One region of the Pseudoalteromonas sp. S3785 genome, then DNA from elsewhere that is predicted to be linked to it. Evidence: predicted binding sites of a transcription regulator. Region 1 holds the regulator's gene; each other region holds the start of a gene.
The links. The regulator sigma-54, encoded in region 1, starts transcription at its own class of promoters, with help from an activator protein. The targets are predictions, from matches to a motif close to GTTGGCACGNNNNTNGNNT.

Region 1 (5,877 bases):
CACCAGTGTCGGCGAAAGCGCGTTTAAGCAGTATTTAGCAGAGCAAATTAAACAGTTTATAAAAGCTGGTAAGTGGCCTGAAAACTTTACTAATTTACCAATGCCACCAGGCTCACCAATATAATTTTACGTTTTAACTAATAGTGGCTACTTAACCTAGGGTTAGGTTGCTAAATAAGTAGCCACGTTGCTGTGCCTAAAAAGGCAAAAATACCAACAATATCAGTCACAGTTGTTAGTACAACACTGCCGGCAAGTGCAGGGTCTATGTTCATTTTTTTCAATAAAATAGGAATACATGCGCCAGCAACACCCGCTACTACAAGGTTCATAAACATAGCAAATGCGAGCACGCCGCCAAGCATAAAATCCCACTGCCAAAGTGCAATTACACCAGCGATAAGTAATGACCAAATAATCCCGTTTAATGCGCCTATGGCCAATTCTTTAGCCATTAAAAAACGTTGGTTAGTTTGATTAATATGCCCCACAGCTATACCGCGAATAACCAGTGTTAAAGACTGACTACCTGCTACACCGCCCATTGAGGGCACTATGCCATTGAGTACAGCTAAAATAGGGAGAATGTCTAAGGTACTTTCAAAAAAGCTGGCCACAAAGGCAGCAGCCAGGGCGGTAAGTAAGTTAACGCCAAGCCATACTGAGCGTTTTTTTGAACTTTTTAAAACAGGTGCAAAGGTATCTTCTTCATCATCAAGACCCGCTAAGCTTAATAAGCTATGCTCAGCATCTTCACGTATAACATCAACAATATCATCAATGGTGACACGCCCAAGCAAGTGTGCGTTATCATCGACTACCGGTGCCGATATCCAGTTGTGGCGTTCAAATAATTGAGCGACCTCACTTTCATCCATCGAAATTGGGATAGACTCACAGTCTTCATCCATTAAATCTTGAACAATTTTTTCAGGCGGATTAGTTAAAAGCGTACTAAGAGACAATGCACCTAAAAAGCAGTTGTGCTTATCAACAACGTATAAATCATCAGTGCCTTCTGGTAGCTCGCCTCGTAGCCTAATATAACGCAGTACAACATCAAGTGTAACATCTGGGCGAATGGTCACCGTATCGGTGTTCATTAGCGCGCCTGCAGAGCGTTCTTGGTAAGATAAAGCCTGTGTCGCCCGTTCACGGTCTTGCGTGTCCATCGCGCTAACCACATCTTTATACACGGTGTCAGGTAGGCTACGTAGTACTTCACCTAAATCATCGTGGCCCATATCCTCAGTGGCGGCGGCAATATGTTCAGGTTCCATTTGTGCAATGATACCTAAACGTACATCTTCAGAGAGCTCTTCTAGCACGTCCCCTTGTACATCTGGGTCAACCAGCTGCCAAAGCATGCGTCTAATTTTATGCGGAGAGGATTCAAGTAAAAGGGCAGTATCACACGGGGCAGTTTTTGCTAGCATGCGTCTTACTTGAACAAATTGCCCACTATTAAGTGATTTAGTCACCTGTTTTAGTTGTTGCAGTGGGTAGTCTTGTTCAAACGCTTCTGGCATTGGCATCCTAATTTTTTATATACGAGGGGAGGCGATTAACCGCATTGTGATTAATCTAATTAAACACTATTCATTTACCAAGCTACACAAATCAGGGTATAAAGCGAAAATGTATGAGTAAGCTTGGTAATTAAACGTTTATTCTTGTTCGTTAAATCGCTGTGCGATTAATTGTCCGACCGCATGCAAAGCCTTTTCTGAGTCTGGGCCTTCACATACAACTTTAACTTCTTTGCCTTTACTACTTTCGAGTAGCATTAAGGCTAATACGCTATCACCAGCGGCTTCTTTATCATCTTGATGTAAGGTAATTTTAGCATCAAATTGCACAGCTAATTGCGCAAGGACCGTTGCCGCTCTGGCGTGTAAGCCTAATTTATTTTTTATTAAAAACGTGTCTTCACAACGCATAAATTACTATACCTAAACTGAACAGGTTATTATTTTAAGGTTACTTTTCTTGCTCACGGTGCCTAATTTTTACATTTGGATGTGTCATTGCAAAGCTCTCACCTATAGTTTGGGCTAAATAAACCGAGCGGTGTTGTCCACCCGTACAACCTATTGCAATAGTCAGGTAGCTGCGGTTATTGCGCTCTAAGTGTGGTAACCAAGTTTGTACAAATGTTTGAATTTGCCAAGTAAATTTTTGCACTATGCTGTGGTTTGCCAAAAAGTCTTTTACAGGTTGATCAAGACCTGTAAGCGGTTTAAGTTCAGGCTCCCAATGCGGATTTGGCAAAAAGCGAGCATCAAATACATAATCAGCTTCTTTAGGTATGCCGTGTTTAAAACCAAACGATTCAAACGTTACAATTAGTTGTTTATCTTTTTTTCCGAGTATTTTTTCGCGAATTGACTCAGCCAATTGGTGAACACTTAAATCAGTCGTATCAAGCATAAAGTCTGCGCGGGTTACAAGTACATCAAGCAGCTCTTTTTCTTTTTTTATTGCTAAGTCGAGCGGCAATGAATCGATGGATAAAGGATGTAATCTGCGTGTTTCTGAAAAACGTTTTATGAGTGTTTGATCATCACTGTCTAAATAAAACAGAGTGGGTTTAGCAAAGTCCGGTAGGTATTCAAGAATATCGTTAAACTCGTCTTGCTCTTTGGGGATATTACGAACATCGATACTAACAGCTATTTTGTCATAGTTATCTGAAACACTACGTACTAAAGAGGGCAGCAGGTTGACCGGGATATTATCTACGCAATAATAACCTAAATCTTCAACCACGCGTAAAGCAACCGATTTACCTGAACCGGAACGGCCGCTTATGATTATTAACTCCATTTATAGCCCTTAGTATTTACTACGATTGATCAACAATTACTTGATACAGTTCTGCATCGGTTTTAGCGCTTCGCAGCTGTTTGCAAAATTCTTTATTGCTCAGTTTATCAGCTATGGTTGCTAGAGTCTTTAGGTGCTGCTGGTTATCGCCATCTGGTACGATGAGTGCAACAAAAATATCAACAGGACAGTTATCAATAGCATCAAAGTTTACAGGCTTGTCACTAACGAGTACTAACGCAAGCGGTTCTTCTACGCCACCCATTCTACCATGCGGAATTGCGATACCGCGGCCAATACCCGTACTACCTAGTTTTTCTCTGCTGGCTAGCGCATTAAGAATATCCTGTTGTGGTAAGTAAGGGAGCTTTTCATGAGCAAGCTCACTGATAAATTCTAAAATTCTTTTTTTACTACTAAAAAGGACCGCAGCTTTGCTGCAGTCCTGGCATACTAATGTACTTAATTTCATAATATTAGTGTCTAGCAAGCTTCTCTTTATGTTTTATGACTTGACGATCGAGCTTGTCAATCAACGAGTCTATAGCAGCATACATATCTTGGTGCTCTGTTGAGGCAAATAAATCTGCGCCGCTTACATGAATAGTCGCTTCTGCTTTTTGGTTGAGTTTTTCTACATCGAGAATGACATGCACATTGCTAATATGATCTGAGTGCCTTTCTAGCTTTGCAAATTTATTATTTACATAGTCTCTAAGTGAATCAGTTACTTCTACGTGACGACCAGTTAGGTTTAGTTGCATAAGCATTTCCTCTTTGTTTTTTACGTCTTATATCAAACTCTTTCTCTGATTTGACGGTGGAATAGCTAGCGATTCACGGTATTTTGCTATTGTGCGTCTAGCTACTTTAATTCCTTGCTCTGCCAATATATCCGCAATTTTACTATCACTCAATGGTTTGGCTGAGTTTTCCGCGGCAATTAGCTTTTTAATTAAGGCACGTATTGCGGTTGACGAACATTCGCCACCGTTTTCGGTGCTTACGTGGCTTGAGAAAAAATATTTAAGCTCAAAAATACCACGTGGCGTATGCATATATTTTTGCGTAGTAACACGCGAAATTGTTGATTCGTGCATTTCTACCATTTCAGCAACATCGTTTAAAACCATTGGTTTCATGGCTTCGGGGCCATGTTCAAAAAACGCTTGTTGCTGTTTTACAATACAGTTTGTTACTTTTAGCAGCGTGTCGTTTCTGCTTTCAAGACTTTTTATAAACCATTTAGCTTCTTGCAGATGAGAGCGAATAAACTGGCTATCTCCACTTGATTTTACGGTACGTGACATGGCCGCATACTGACTATTTACGCGTATTTTTGGCATGCTATCTGGGTTTAGCTCTACCACCCAACGGCCCTTAATTTTTTTAACTGACACATCCGGTATGACATACTCAGACTCTTCCCTTACTATTGTGTCTGCAGGTTTTGGGTTGAGGGTATGTATAAGAGTCATGACCTCTTTAAGCTCGTCTTCTTTAAGCTTAGTCTTTTTCATTAATGTACGATAGTCGCGTGCCGCTAATAGATCAATGTGATCGGTTAAGATCATTTTAGTTTGTTCTATAAAAGGGGTGTCTTTATCAAACTGGTTAAGCTGAATACACAAGCACTCCTGTAAGCTCCGCGCGGCTATACCTACAGGGTCGAATAATTGAATACGTTTTAAAACGGCTTCTATTTCATCCAGTTCAACTTCAACGTCGTCATCGTTTTCTTGGTTAAAGCTTTCTAAAATCTCTTCACAACTTAGCGTTAAAATACCCGAGTCATCTACAGCTTCTACAATGGCTATAGCAATGGCTTCGTCAGTTGGGCTAAAAGGAGTAAGCTGAAGTTGCCACATTAAGTACTCATGTAGCGTTTCAGTAGAGGCGCCCTGATAAATAGACTCATCTTCTGGCATTGGGCCTGAGGATGCCGCAGGGGCTGCACTCATGTACTCATCCCAAGTTACATCCATCGCCATATCATCGCTAACAGTGTCTTTATTTAAAGCTTCACCACTGTCTTGCTCGTATTCACTGGTTGTATCATCAGCCGATGCGCTTACGGTTACATCATCCGTATCTGCTTTTTGTTCATTTTTTCCAGCCGACTCTTCCGTGTAATCTTGCTCTTCTACTTCTAATAGCGGGTTGCTATCAAGTGCTTCTTGTATTTCTTGCTGGAGATCCAATGTACTGAGCTGCAGCAAGCGAATCGCTTGTTGCAATTGTGGAGTCATTGTAAGTTGCTGGCCCATGCGCAGCTGTAATGATTGCCTCATGTATCTCTAACAATCCTTTTATGTTGTTATAATTAATATTAGCAGATGCTTGTAGGTGTGGCTTAAATGTTACAGCCTAAATTGCTCGCCTAAATAAACATCGCGTACAGTTTTGTCATTTAATACGTGTTCTGGGGTGCCAGATGCAATTAGCTCCCCATGAGAAACAATGTAGGCTTTTTCACAAACATCAAGGGTTTCTCTTACATTGTGATCGGTAATTAATACGCCAATGCCACGATTTTTAAGATGTTCTATTATTTTCTTTATATCTAACACTGAAATCGGATCAACACCAGCAAAAGGCTCATCCAACAAAATAAATTTAGGGTTCGCTGCGAGTGCTCTGGCTATCTCTACACGGCGGCGTTCGCCACCAGAAAGTGCCATACCTTGGCTATCACGTATATGTTGAATGCTAAATTCATCAAGTAAGTTGTTAAGCGTTTCTTCTCGCGCGGCTTTATTTAGCTCTTTGCGCGTTTCTAAAATAGCCATTAAATTTTGATAAACTGTTAGCTTTCTAAATATAGATGACTCTTGCGGCAAATAGCCAATGCCTAAGCGAGCACGACTGTGCATAGGTAATAACGTTATATCGTTATCATCAATAGATATTTTACCTTTGTCGCTAGGTACTAACCCTACAATCATGTAAAAGGTGGTGGTTTTACCTGCGCCATTAGGGCCTAATAAGCCCACTATGCTGCCGGCTTCTACCTCAAGGCCTACATTTTTTACAACTTGGCGGCCTTTATAG
Region 2 (5,877 bases), on a different contig from region 1:
CTACATCCTGCGATTGCCATAAACGACGAACCTCGCGGTTACGCCCTTCGTTTAGCGTTACATTGTACCAACGGTTAATGCCTTCACCGCCCAGTGATTTAACCGTTAAAAATTTAGCCGGTCCATCTTCAAGCTCTACGCCACGCGTTAGGTTTTTAATGGTTTCATTGGTCACTTCACCAAATACACGGGCTGAATATTCACGTTCAACTTCATAACTTGGGTGCATTAAGCGGTTCGCTAACTCACCATCGTTGGTAAATAACATTAAACCAGCCGTATTAATATCTAGTCGCCCAACAGCAATCCAACGCTCACCGTCTATGCGTGGTAAACGGTCAAAAACAGTACGACGTCCTTCTGGGTCTTTACGTGTACTTAACTCCCCTTCAGGCTTGTTGTACATAATTACACGACAAATGCGGTCAGCTTTCTCTTCAATTTTAACTGTGTGGCCATCAACACGTATTAAGTCTGTTTCCTCAACACGGTCACCTAATTTAGCCACTTTACCATTAACACTAACGCGGTTTGCATCAATGTATTTTTCCATTTCACGTCGTGAGCCTACCCCTGCACGGGCTAGGACTTTTTGTAACTTTTCACCTTGAATACTCATTCGGATGGTTCTCTCACAGAAGGATCACTTAATAACTGGTTTATTTTGCTTTCCTGTTGCGCAGGCAATGCAGGGAGCTCATCCAAACCGGTTAAAGAAAAATAATCTAAAAATAATTTTGTTGTAGCATAAAGCGCTGGCTTACCAGGAACTTCTTTATGCCCTACTACTTTAACCCACTCTCGCTCAAGGAGGGTTTTAATAATTGCTGATCCGGTTGTTACACCTCTTACTTGCTCTATTTCACCCCGCGTTATTGGCTGCCTGTAAGCAATTAACGACAAAGTCTCTAATAGTGCACGAGAATATTTAGGTGCCCGTTCTTGCCATAAATTACTAAGCCAAGGGCTTAAACTACTACAGGCTTGAAAGCGATAACCACTGCCTACTTCAACGAGCTTAATACCACGCGTTTGGTAGTGAGTATGTATAGCCTCAATTGCAGTGTTAATTCGTGACATAGAAATAGCTAAATCAGCAAGTACTGTATCTTTTAAGAGGCGTTTACTAACAGGTTTGTCTGCAACAAATATTGCCGCTTCGATGATCTCAATTAATTGCTCATCACTAACTCGACGACCTGCCATACTGTCCTGCTTTGCCCTTCAAAATACGTAGCTATCTATTATGACAGAACATCGCAAAAGGGGGAAAATATATCTGCTTTTAAACCTAATTAAATGCATAAAAAAAGCCAGCAATTTATGCTGGCTCTTGTATATAGTATGTTTAGCTAATATTAGCTGTTTTTATAATGCTTAAGTGCATCATCTTCAGCCACGGCTTTACCGTATTTGCTAATATAACCTTTAAACTCACCTTTGCTGATGCGTTTATCGTTATTGTTATCCATGTAACCAAAATGGTTTGAAATATCGTCATCATCAGCTTCTTCTACTGAGATATAACCATTTCTATCGTTATCTAGACTTCTGAAATCATTTTCGATTTTATCAAATTTAGCAATTTTAGCTTTAAAAGCCGATTCACTTACTTCGCTGTCAGTTGCTACCTTACCGGTGTTTAACTGCATGTAAGTGTTAAATTCTTTACGACTGATTTCGTTATCCATATTGGTATCAATATTTGAAAAGTGACCCCAAATGTTATCGTCATCTGCTTCTACTTTTGAAATATAACCATCACTGTCGTTATCCAGACTTGCAAAATCACTATCGATTTTTTCAAGGCCTTGGTTAGAGGCACAAGCGGCTAAACTTAATGAAGCTAAAATTGTTGTTGCGAGTGTTAACTTTTTCATAAGACGTATCCTTGTAGTTAGTAAATGTCACTTTAACTAATACAAGTCCAGTGCCAAAGTGCACAATTCACAAAAAATCAATGAGTTACATAAAGTTAGTGTGTTTTATATACATTAATCAATTACTTAGCTTTGCAATGATTGCTGCCTACCTTGTAATTTTTGCAAAAAAATACCCAGTAAAAACTGGGCATTATTTTAATCTACATGTTGCTGCGCAATTAGATTGCTGCGTTTTGATAACGCTTTACAAATTCAGTAACATTTTGACCGTTACACTTTAACGAGTTTAAGTTACCAATTTTTTGGCGAACAGGCGTAAGACCTTTCTTTAACGCTGTGATACATAGCTGTGTTTCTTGTTGTGCATCTTTTGCAAACACTTCTACTTTTGATTTAGCAGCTTGGTTAGACGTTACTTTTTTAGCAATGTCGCGGATATCTTGGCCATTACATAAAACACTTTTAGAAAAACGCGATAAGTATACACCGTGTTGTGCTGCTTCTTTACGCGCTGCGCTAAAGCCTTCATTTGCACTTAATACACATAATTTAGATTCAAGTTTATTATCTTGGCTAAAGTAAGTGTTGCTTTTTGCTGATACAGACGCAGAGGCTAATAAAACAGTAGCTAAAAGTAATTGTGTTTTCATGAGAGAGATCCTATTTGAACGACTAAACAAGTAATTTTTGCGCATTATATATTCAATAATCGCGAGATCAATTGAATTTTTTATTTATTTAAATAATTAATAAAGCATTTACAATGTTTAAACTTTACACACCAATTGATCAACATTTGCGCAGCTATTTTCTCATTTCGATCATGTTATGTAGGCTTATTTACTGATACAATTTAGTTATAAAAACAGAGTCTAATTAAAGGTAAATTTTATGAAGGTTATTTCTTTCAATATCAATGGTCTGCGAGCACGCTTACACCAGTTACAAGCAATTATAGATAAACACCAGCCAGACATTATTGGTTTGCAAGAAATAAAAGTTCATGATGAGGCGTTCCCTCTTGAGGACGTACAAAAAATGGGTTACCACGTTTATTTTCATGGTCAAAAGGCACACTACGGTGTGGCAATGTTATGCAAAAATGAGCCTAAATCGGTATTAAAAGGGTTTGCTACCGACACCGAAGAAGCACAAAAGCGTATGATAAGTGTAACAGTTGAGCAAGAAAATGGCCGCGACCTAACGGTAATGAATGGTTATTTCCCGCAAGGCGATAATATAAATCATGAAACAAAATTCCCTTATAAGCGTCAGTTTTACAAAGACTTAATGACCCATCTAGATACAAACCACACGCCAGGTGAAGACGTTATTGTCATGGGCGATATCAATATTTCTCCCACCGACTTAGATATTGGTATTGGTGAAGTGAATGCTAAACGCTGGCTTAAAACAGGTAAGTGCTCATTTCAACCAGAAGAGCGCGAATGGCTAGCAAAATTATTAGATTGGGGTTTTAAAGATACCTTCAGAGAGCAAAACCCTGAAACAAACGACAAATACTCATGGTTTGATTATCGCTCTAAAGGATTTTTAGATAATCGGGGTCTTCGCATTGATGTTGTGCTTGCTACCCACGCTCTTGCCGAGCGCTGTATTGATACCGGTATAGATTACGAACTACGCGGTATAGAAAAGCCTTCTGACCATGCGCCTATTTGGTCAACCTTTAAATAATTCATATGTTATCGCTTGAAATACAAGGGCTACTTTGGGCCCTTGTAATCATTGTTACCTTTATAAGTGTAGAAAAAACTACCTATAAAGCACTTTATATTACCCCAGCACGGCAGATAGGTGTATTGGCGTGCGCGTTAGTTTTTGCAATGTTATGGCAAATTAAAGCGGGGATTTTAAGTGGCCTTGATTTACACATTTTAGGTGTAACTGCAGTAACGCTTATATTAGGGTGGCGCCTTACTATTTTAAGTAGCCTGCTTGCCAGTGCTTTGTTAGCGGCTTTCACAAACGTTGATCTTAATCTTTTGCCCATGCAAATACTGTTTGGCGCATTTATTCCTACATTATTAAGCTACCTTGGCTTTATAATAAGTTATCAGTATTTACCACGTCATTTTTTTGTTTATATTTTTGTGTGCTCTTTTATGTTAGCGGGCTTTATTGCATGCCTAAAAATAAGCTTAGGGGCTTTATTTTATTTACTTATAGGGCAATATAATTGGCAAGAATTGGCGGATAATTACGTATACCTAAGTGCTATCATTTGGTTTCCTGAGGCAATGCTTAACGGTATGGCCATTACGCTTTTGATCACTTATCGACCACACTGGGTTAAAACTTTTTATGATAAGGACTACCTAGACTCATGAGTCTGCAATACCATTGCCCTTTATGTAACCACGCACTGTTAAAACATAATTCATCACTTCGATGTGACAATAATCACACCTTCGACTTTGCAAAAGAAGGGTATGTAAATTTGCTACCCGTGCAGCACAAAAACTCTAAACAACCGGGTGATTCACTCGAAATGGTACAGGCTAGACGTGCTTTTTTAGAACGCGGCTTTTATGCATTTTTACAGAACGCATTAAGTAATATCATTAGTGAGCGCAAACCAAAAGTACTTATAGATCTTGGCTGTGGCGAAGGATTTTATACTCATGCTATTGCCAATAAAGTAGAGGCGCAGGTTTACGGTGTCGATATTTCTAAATCAGCCGTAAAATATGCAGCAAAGCGCTACTCGCAGTGTCATTTTAGTGTTGCATCCATTAGCCAAGCCCCCTTTAAATCAGGCACTGCTGACGTATTGCTGAGTGTTTTTGCGCCTTTATTTGATCAAGAGCTGGCCCGTTTAGCAGCGCCTAATGGCATATTAGTAGTTGCAAGCCCTGGGCCATGGCATTTGAAAGAGCTTAAAGAATATATATATGCAGATGTAGCACAACACACAGAAATTGACACGCCGAGCGGCTTTACAAAAGCTGATCAAAAGCTCATTACAGAGCAGGTTACGCTTAATTTTTCAGATATTAAAAATTTAATAATGATGACACCGTTTGCGTGGAAGTTTAGACCAGAACACTGGAGCGCACTCGAGGAAAAAGGTGAGCATACTGTCACCTTATCTTTTTACATAACTCAATTTACTAAAACTGATCTTTAGTAAACGCTTTATCCATTTTATCAAACATGTCTTTTAACAGGTGAGCAAGCTCCATATAACGGGGCTTGTTTTCGCTTAATTGAGCCTGATATCCGTTTGCAACCATTTTAGAATACAACTCGTTGTACCATTTTTGCATACTTGGTTCTAACTCTGTTTGGGAGCGCTTTCCTAACCAAAAAAGACCTTGTAAAGGAAGTGATAAGAAAAACATAGCACTGGCAATCGCTTGCGGTAAAAAATCAGGGCCTAAATAATTTAGCTGAAAAAAGAGTGTAAGCATAGCTAATATCGGCATAACAGTAATTGCAAGCTCAGTAGCTTTAATCACTTTAAATTCGTTAAACAACGGTGCTAACTCTTTACGCATAGGCCATTTTTTTGCATATTCTCTACCCGCTTGTAACTGTGACATCACACTTTTTTGCATCATGACCCCTCACATCTAAACTTTTAACCCGCAGCGCCAGCTTGACACTGCTTATAAGTGTAACACAAATAAACAGCTTCACACTTTAGCATTAAAAGTTATTGTTTTTGTATATATAAGCAACTAAACACTAAACTAAATTTACTAACTGGGTTAAAATAGTTACCTTAAAAATTAGACTTTAGTCGCTTTTTTATTACCTTTATAGTGGCTAAGTTTACCTTTAATTTTCATCTTAAGTGTATTGTTTATAGCTTAATATACACTTACTAAATTTATTGTTTATGGAAACTGCCTCTATGCCAACTACGCCCTCAAAGTCACAACACGTTTTAGTATTAAACTGTGGTAGCTCGAGTTTAAAATTTGCCATTATTGATGCTGATAACGGAAATGAAATTATTTCGGGCTTA
Region 3 (5,877 bases), on a different contig from region 1:
CAAGTGTGTCCTGTTTAAAGTGTGCAGCTAATTGTTGTACGCAGGCAAGTAGGCTTTTATCGTTGCCATGGCTCATCATTAATGAAAACCCATACGGGTGGCCATTTTCTAAATTAGCCAATGGTAAGTGTACTTGCGCCGAGCGGCTCAAACCCGCTATGGCCGATAAGGTGATTATTTGCATGCGTAAGGCGCTTGTGTCGGCGCCCAATTTAGGTGCAGTTGTGGGTGTGGTTGGCAAAAATAAACAACTGTTTGTATTTAGGTTTTTAGCAATTAATGTTTGCCATTGGGTTTGTACATTTAGTGCTTCTTGTTCTTCTTGGGCGGTTAGGGCAAGCGCCATGTTAAAACGTGCCGCAATTGCCGGAGCAAACTGGGGAAGTTGCCCCGGCAATTGAAGCCAATCTTTATGCGTTTTTGCGATTGCTCGCCCTTGCAGTATTCTAAAGCTGTCAGCCAGTTCGCTTAATAAGTTGCTGTTAGGCAGTTTAAATTCTTTATGGTGTTTAAAATAAGGTTTGGTTTTTTCAAGCAATTGTTTAAGCGGGGCGTGTAATACAGGGTCAACCAGCTCAAATAATGGCTCGCAAATAACTAAAGTATCAACGTTATTAATAGCTTGATTTGGCAACAGTACATTGCCTATATCGCTTAGCAGCTCTGCATTTTGGGTAAGCCAGCCAATGGTATCAAAAGGGGGCGCGAGCGGTATTAGGCCATCTTTTTCAATTACGTTATGGCTTGGCCTTATGCCAAATAAGCCACAATAACTTGCGGGTATTCTAATAGAGCCGCCGGTATCGGTACCTAAGCCAATATCGGCTAGGTTAGCAGCTACGGCGGCCGCCGACCCCATACTTGAGCCGCCACTTGCATGGCCCTTAAGTTTTGGGTTTTGTGCTGCACCATAGTGAATGTTATTGCCCTCTAAGCTGTAAGCCAGCTCATCGGTATGGGTAAAGCCTGTAAAGCGAGAACCTTCATTCATTAGTTTGTTTACGGCACTTGCTGTTTGCTGTGCAGGTTTTGCTGCTTTAAACCAGCTTGGGTTACCTGCGCTGTTGCGCTCGCCTTTAACAGCAAATACATCTTTTACCGCAAGGCGCTTATTTACAAGTTTGCCGTGGGTGTGTGTTTGCCATGCGTTAGGGCCATGGTCACAAAAAATACCGGTAAAATTATTATGTGTTTTGGTACTCATATCACCACTCGTTATAAAGTAAATCTGACCAACTGGTTATAATCAGATTTAGGGTGATTAAAAAGACGAATTAGTTAGTATTATTTTTCAGCCCACTGCGTAACATTTTATTTTTATTTTACAGAGCCTGTTCCGCTTTTTAATCGGTTAGCTATTATATTGCCTAAAAGCTAAGCAAAAGCAATGCCAAACACAATAAAGTTGTCCATTCGGTCAGGTTTTTGTGGGTTTGTATGGTGTTTATAAAAATTTAAGTAATGAAGAGGGTATAATTTAGAGGTAAAAACACACCAAGTTGGTGCGCGATTGCACCAACTTGGTTGCTAATGTGGCGTTTATTGTAATGCGTTAGGGCTAATAATTAAGCCATTTACATCGGCATATAGCCAATCGTTGGGGTTAATTGAGGTACTCAGCATGGTTACAGTTTGGTTTTTATCGCCAAAGCCACGCTTTAATGTACTGCGCGAGGTTGAACCAAGTGCCATAACCGGTAAATCCATAGTGGCAAGTATTTCAATGTCGCGGCAACAGCCGTTAATAACAACGCCTTCCCAGCCATTTTTTAACGCGCGCTCAGCCATAATATCGCCTATAAAAGCAAAGCGTTTGCTAGCAAAGCCATCAATAACCAATACTTTACCCTCACCGTTTTCATGCAGTATATCGGCGGCAAACGAGTTATCGTCTGGGCATGTAACGGTAACTGCTTGACCACTAAAGGTGGTTTTTTTACCAAAGTGGCGCAGGCCGCTGTCGGCGACTTGTACGCTTTCGCGGTGATCGTCAAATAAGTCTGGGGTGGTAAAGTTATTCATGGGTTAGGCCTCACTGTGCTCAGGTATTTTTAAGCCAATACCTTTTAAAATTATGTGGGCAGTTGATTGCGTTATTTGTGCCACATCGGTTTCGTCGTATTCTAATTTGTTCATTACCAGTAGCACTTCGGCCTGAAAGTCGGCGTAGTACTGCGTAGTTGACCAAATGGTAAATAATAAATGGTAAGGGTCAACATTATCCATTTTGTTTGCATCTATCCAAGCCTGAAACACGTCTACCTTTTGTTTTACCCACGGGCGCGTGTTGGTTCTAAAGTAGTTTTGCAAATATGGAGCACCGCGCAGTATTTCACTGGCAAATAAACGTGATTGCAGCGGCTGGTTTACGGCAAGTATTACTTTACTTTTAATATAGTGATAAAGCACATGTGCAGGGTCGTCCTCAGGGGTTACGTTATCTAAGCCTAAGTTCCAGTGCGCAATTATGCGGTCTATTACGTTTTCGTATAGGCCGTCTTTGCTTTTAAAATAATATAAAATATTGGCCTTAGGAACGCCTGCTTCTTTGGCAACCATGCTCATACTGGTGCCATCGTAACCAAGCTGAGAAAATAATTGCTCGGCGGCATCGAGTATTAATGTTTGGTTTTTTACTCGGGTGAGTTCTTTTTTATTTGGCTTTGTTTGTGTGCTCATTATGGCAATGCTGTTTTTAACGTGTTGAATGATTGTAACTTTACTGACCAAAAGGTCAAACACTTAAGTGCAGGCTAAAAACACCTTTATAACAATAAATGATGAGAAACAATTGTTTAAACCATTAATTACTGTTAGCGTAACGTCAAACATAAGTAGTACTTTTAGGTAGTTAATGGACTTTTTTTCTAATCACAAATACACGCTTTATGGCATTGCCGCTATTTTATTATGGAGCTGTTTAGTGGCTCTGCTCAGGGATGTTTCGGAGTTATTTGGCCCTATAGGTGGGGCGGCACTTATGTACAGTGTAAGCGCGCTGTTTTTAATTTTGGTAATGGGGCGGCCTAAATTTGCTGGGTTTAATAAGCGTTATATTATTTGGGGTACTGCTTTATTTGCACTTTACGAGGTGTGTTTAGCGCTGTTTGTGGGGCTTGCTAATAATCGCCACCAAGCAGTAGAAATGGCGGTTATCAATTATTTATGGCCCACGCTTACCATTTTGCTCAGTATTATCGTTAACCGTAGTAAAGTAAGTGTATGGATTTACCCCGGTATGCTGCTCGCCTTTTTTGGCGTGGCTTGGTGCGTGGGTGGCGATAGTGGGTTATCACTTAATAGTATTATGGGCAATTTTGCCAGTAACCCAACGGCCTACTTGCTGGCGTTTGTAGCGCCTTTTATTTGGTCTGTTTACTGTGTGATTACTCAAAAAAATAGCAATGGGAAAAATGCCATTGTGCTATTTTTTATCGCCACAGCACTGAGCTTATGGGTATTGTATGGATTAAGTGACGAGCCAAAAATGACCTTTACACTACACGCTACCATAACGCTTATTTTAGCTGGCGTGGTTGTTGGCAGCGGTTATGCACTTTGGAACCAAGCAATTATTGGCGGTAACTTAATGCTGCTTGGTACGCTTTCGTATTTTACGCCGGTTTTTTCGGCGATTATTTCGGCGCTTTATTTATCAATTACCCTTAGTGCCTCATTTTGGCAAGGGGTAATAATGGTCACTGCTGGCTCACTCGTTTGCTATTTTGTAACACGTGAAAAACCAGCTAAAAAGCCACTAAACACCGTAAATTAACGGCGTAAACGCACCCTTTTTTAACTGTGCTTGTTTAGCCAGTTAAGTGCCAGTGGCCATAGTCCGTCTGACTTTTTACTAAAAAATTTCATATGGCCAATTTCTTTTAAGCCATAGTCTTTAGGGTTTAAGGTTAATTTACTCGCTTTTAATTTTGGGAATACCGAGAGCATATCGGCGACATTCGCATTATTTGCAATGTCGTCGTCGGTGGCATTAACCCACATTGACGGCATAGCTAAGGTGTTGTAACAGTGTTGAAATACGGTATCGCCAAATGCTGATTGCACATACCCTTGTGCGTTACACCATTTTCGCCATTGTTTAGCTATGCCTTTAGGTAGTGGCTCGCCCATGCCAAACCATTGTGATTTAGTATGGCCAAATAGTGCATTACTAAGGGGGATAACCCCATTCATAAAAAAGTGCGCTTTAACCTGATACGCCAAGCGCATATTAGTTAATTTACCTGACGAGCAGGCAAAGTTAAACGCAGAGCTTAGCTCGTTGGCGTTATGCATTAGCCCCACTAATTGCCCGCCGGCGCTGTGACCCACTAAATGATACTGCGTATTAGGAAATACCCTTTGCAAATGCTCAAGCACCGCAGGCATGTCTTGCTCGCCCCAGGTTTGTAAACTGGCTTTGCTTTTTTTAATACTACGGTTAAGCGATTGGCCAATGCCACTGTTATCAAACGTAATAACGCCAAAGCCATGTTGCTGTAAGTAAGTAGCAAAGTTTGCATAAAACTGCTGCTTTATACCGGTTGCAGGGGCAATCATCACCGCACCTTTAATAGGGCTGGCGGGTGTGAATACACGGGCGCTTAGAGTTTGCCTGTTATTACAGGTTATAGTGGTGTGCTCAAAGTGTGGTGAGGTCATTAGAATTATTATTTCCCATATAAAGTACACAGGTTAAAAACAATAACTGGTAAGACCAGCTTAAACAAGAGGGGAAGGCGTTGTTTATACCTACTCCATTAAGTATGTGTTCTTAATTTTACGCCGACAAAAAATTCAGCTTTAGGCTTATATTGTTGTAAATGGTTGTTCCCTTATCGAAATTACAACAAAGAAATGAGTTGTTTTAGCGAGTAAAATAGGTCAGCTATTTATTGGAACTGGTATAAACCACGCCCCAAATGAAGTGGGGCGAGAGGAAGGTTTAAATAACTACTGGGTACTACTTATTTTGCTAAAGCCTTGTTATTGGCAGTTAATGTAGCCTTATTGCCATTAACAATAACGGGCTAATGGGTATATTAAAAGTTGGTTAATTAGATTTACTGTTTACCTGAGCGAGTAAGTCGAGCACTTTTTGTTGGCCAAATTTTTGTGCAAATTGCTCGGCTGTTTGGCCTGCTTTGTTTTGATGTGCGTTGTCGCAATCAAGGCCTACAAGTGTTTTAGCGATACTAAATTCGCCTCTAAAAATGGCGGCCATTAGTGCTGTGTTACCGCGGTTATCTTCAAGGCAGGCATTAGCACCTAGTTGCAATAAGGTGTTTACCGTATTTTTATTGCCGTGGTAGGTGGCAATCATTAGCGCGGTGTAACCTTTGTTGTTGTAACTATTAATAGGAATGCCAGCATCAACAAATTGCCTTATTACGGCGGTGTCGTCGGTGCGTGCGGCTGCAAAGTAATAAGCAAGTAAGCTGTCGTATTGCGACTGGGCGGTGCTTTGTTCATTTACAGGGCTTTGTGGCTCATTGGCAAAGCCTGAAAAGCTCATCACTAAAGTAAATATAATAAGTAATTTACGCATACTGTTTACCTTTTTAAAAAAGAGGAAAGCTAGGCTTTCCTCAATAACTTACAGGTTGGGTAAAATATTAAAGCTTAGCGGCTAGTTGCTTAACTTGTTTCATGTCGCCGTTTACAGCGTTAGTTAAGCGTGTACCGTATTCGCTATCTGCTTTGTAGAAGTGGCTAAGCATTTTGTGCATAACTTTGCTGTTTTTCACTTTGCCTAAATCACCGGCTAAGTTGTTAACTAAGTTAGTGCGCTCTTGCTTGCTAAAGCTGCGGTAAAGTACACCCGCTTGAGCAAAGTTTTGCTGCTTTTTAATTGCAGCTTGTTGTACGTAGCCTTTT

Region 2: CWC17_RS13320 (EF-hand domain-containing protein) is a predicted target of sigma-54. The motif match lies at 1,920-1,938, and genes of this name have one in related genera.
Region 3: CWC17_RS15870 (amidase family protein) is a predicted target of sigma-54. The motif match lies at 1,377-1,395, and genes of this name have one in related genera.

The regions. Positions count from the first base shown of each region.
Region 1 is NZ_PNCT01000005.1:43,379-49,255, forward strand. Features, by position in the region: gene CWC17_RS01665 (zinc-dependent metalloprotease) at 1-124, shown strand, start outside; gene mgtE (magnesium transporter) at 171-1,529, opposite strand; gene CWC17_RS01675 (HPr family phosphocarrier protein) at 1,668-1,940, opposite strand; gene rapZ (RNase adapter RapZ) at 1,981-2,826, opposite strand; gene CWC17_RS01685 (PTS sugar transporter subunit IIA) at 2,846-3,298, opposite strand; gene hpf (ribosome hibernation promoting factor) at 3,303-3,590, opposite strand; gene CWC17_RS01695 (RNA polymerase factor sigma-54) at 3,618-5,117, opposite strand; gene lptB (LPS export ABC transporter ATP-binding protein) at 5,187-5,877, opposite strand, start outside.
Region 2 is NZ_PNCT01000052.1:50,120-55,996, reverse strand. Features, by position in the region: gene rluB (23S rRNA pseudouridine(2605) synthase RluB) at 1-619, opposite strand, end outside; gene scpB (SMC-Scp complex subunit ScpB) at 616-1,206, opposite strand; gene CWC17_RS13320 (EF-hand domain-containing protein) at 1,359-1,880, opposite strand; gene CWC17_RS13315 (exonuclease III) at 2,102-2,533, opposite strand; gene xthA (exodeoxyribonuclease III) at 2,775-3,581, shown strand; gene CWC17_RS13305 (energy-coupling factor ABC transporter permease) at 3,587-4,234, shown strand; gene CWC17_RS13300 (putative RNA methyltransferase) at 4,231-5,034, shown strand; gene yfbV (terminus macrodomain insulation protein YfbV) at 5,018-5,464, opposite strand; gene CWC17_RS13290 (acetate kinase) at 5,764-5,877, shown strand, end outside.
Region 3 is NZ_PNCT01000067.1:14,659-20,535, forward strand. Features, by position in the region: gene CWC17_RS15870 (amidase family protein) at 1-1,204, opposite strand, end outside; gene CWC17_RS15875 (putative 4-hydroxy-4-methyl-2-oxoglutarate aldolase) at 1,540-2,022, opposite strand; gene CWC17_RS15880 (TetR/AcrR family transcriptional regulator) at 2,026-2,679, opposite strand; gene yddG (aromatic amino acid DMT transporter YddG) at 2,855-3,775, shown strand; gene CWC17_RS15890 (alpha/beta hydrolase family protein) at 3,796-4,662, opposite strand; gene CWC17_RS15895 (ankyrin repeat domain-containing protein) at 5,054-5,515, opposite strand; gene CWC17_RS15900 (catalase) at 5,616-5,877, opposite strand, start outside.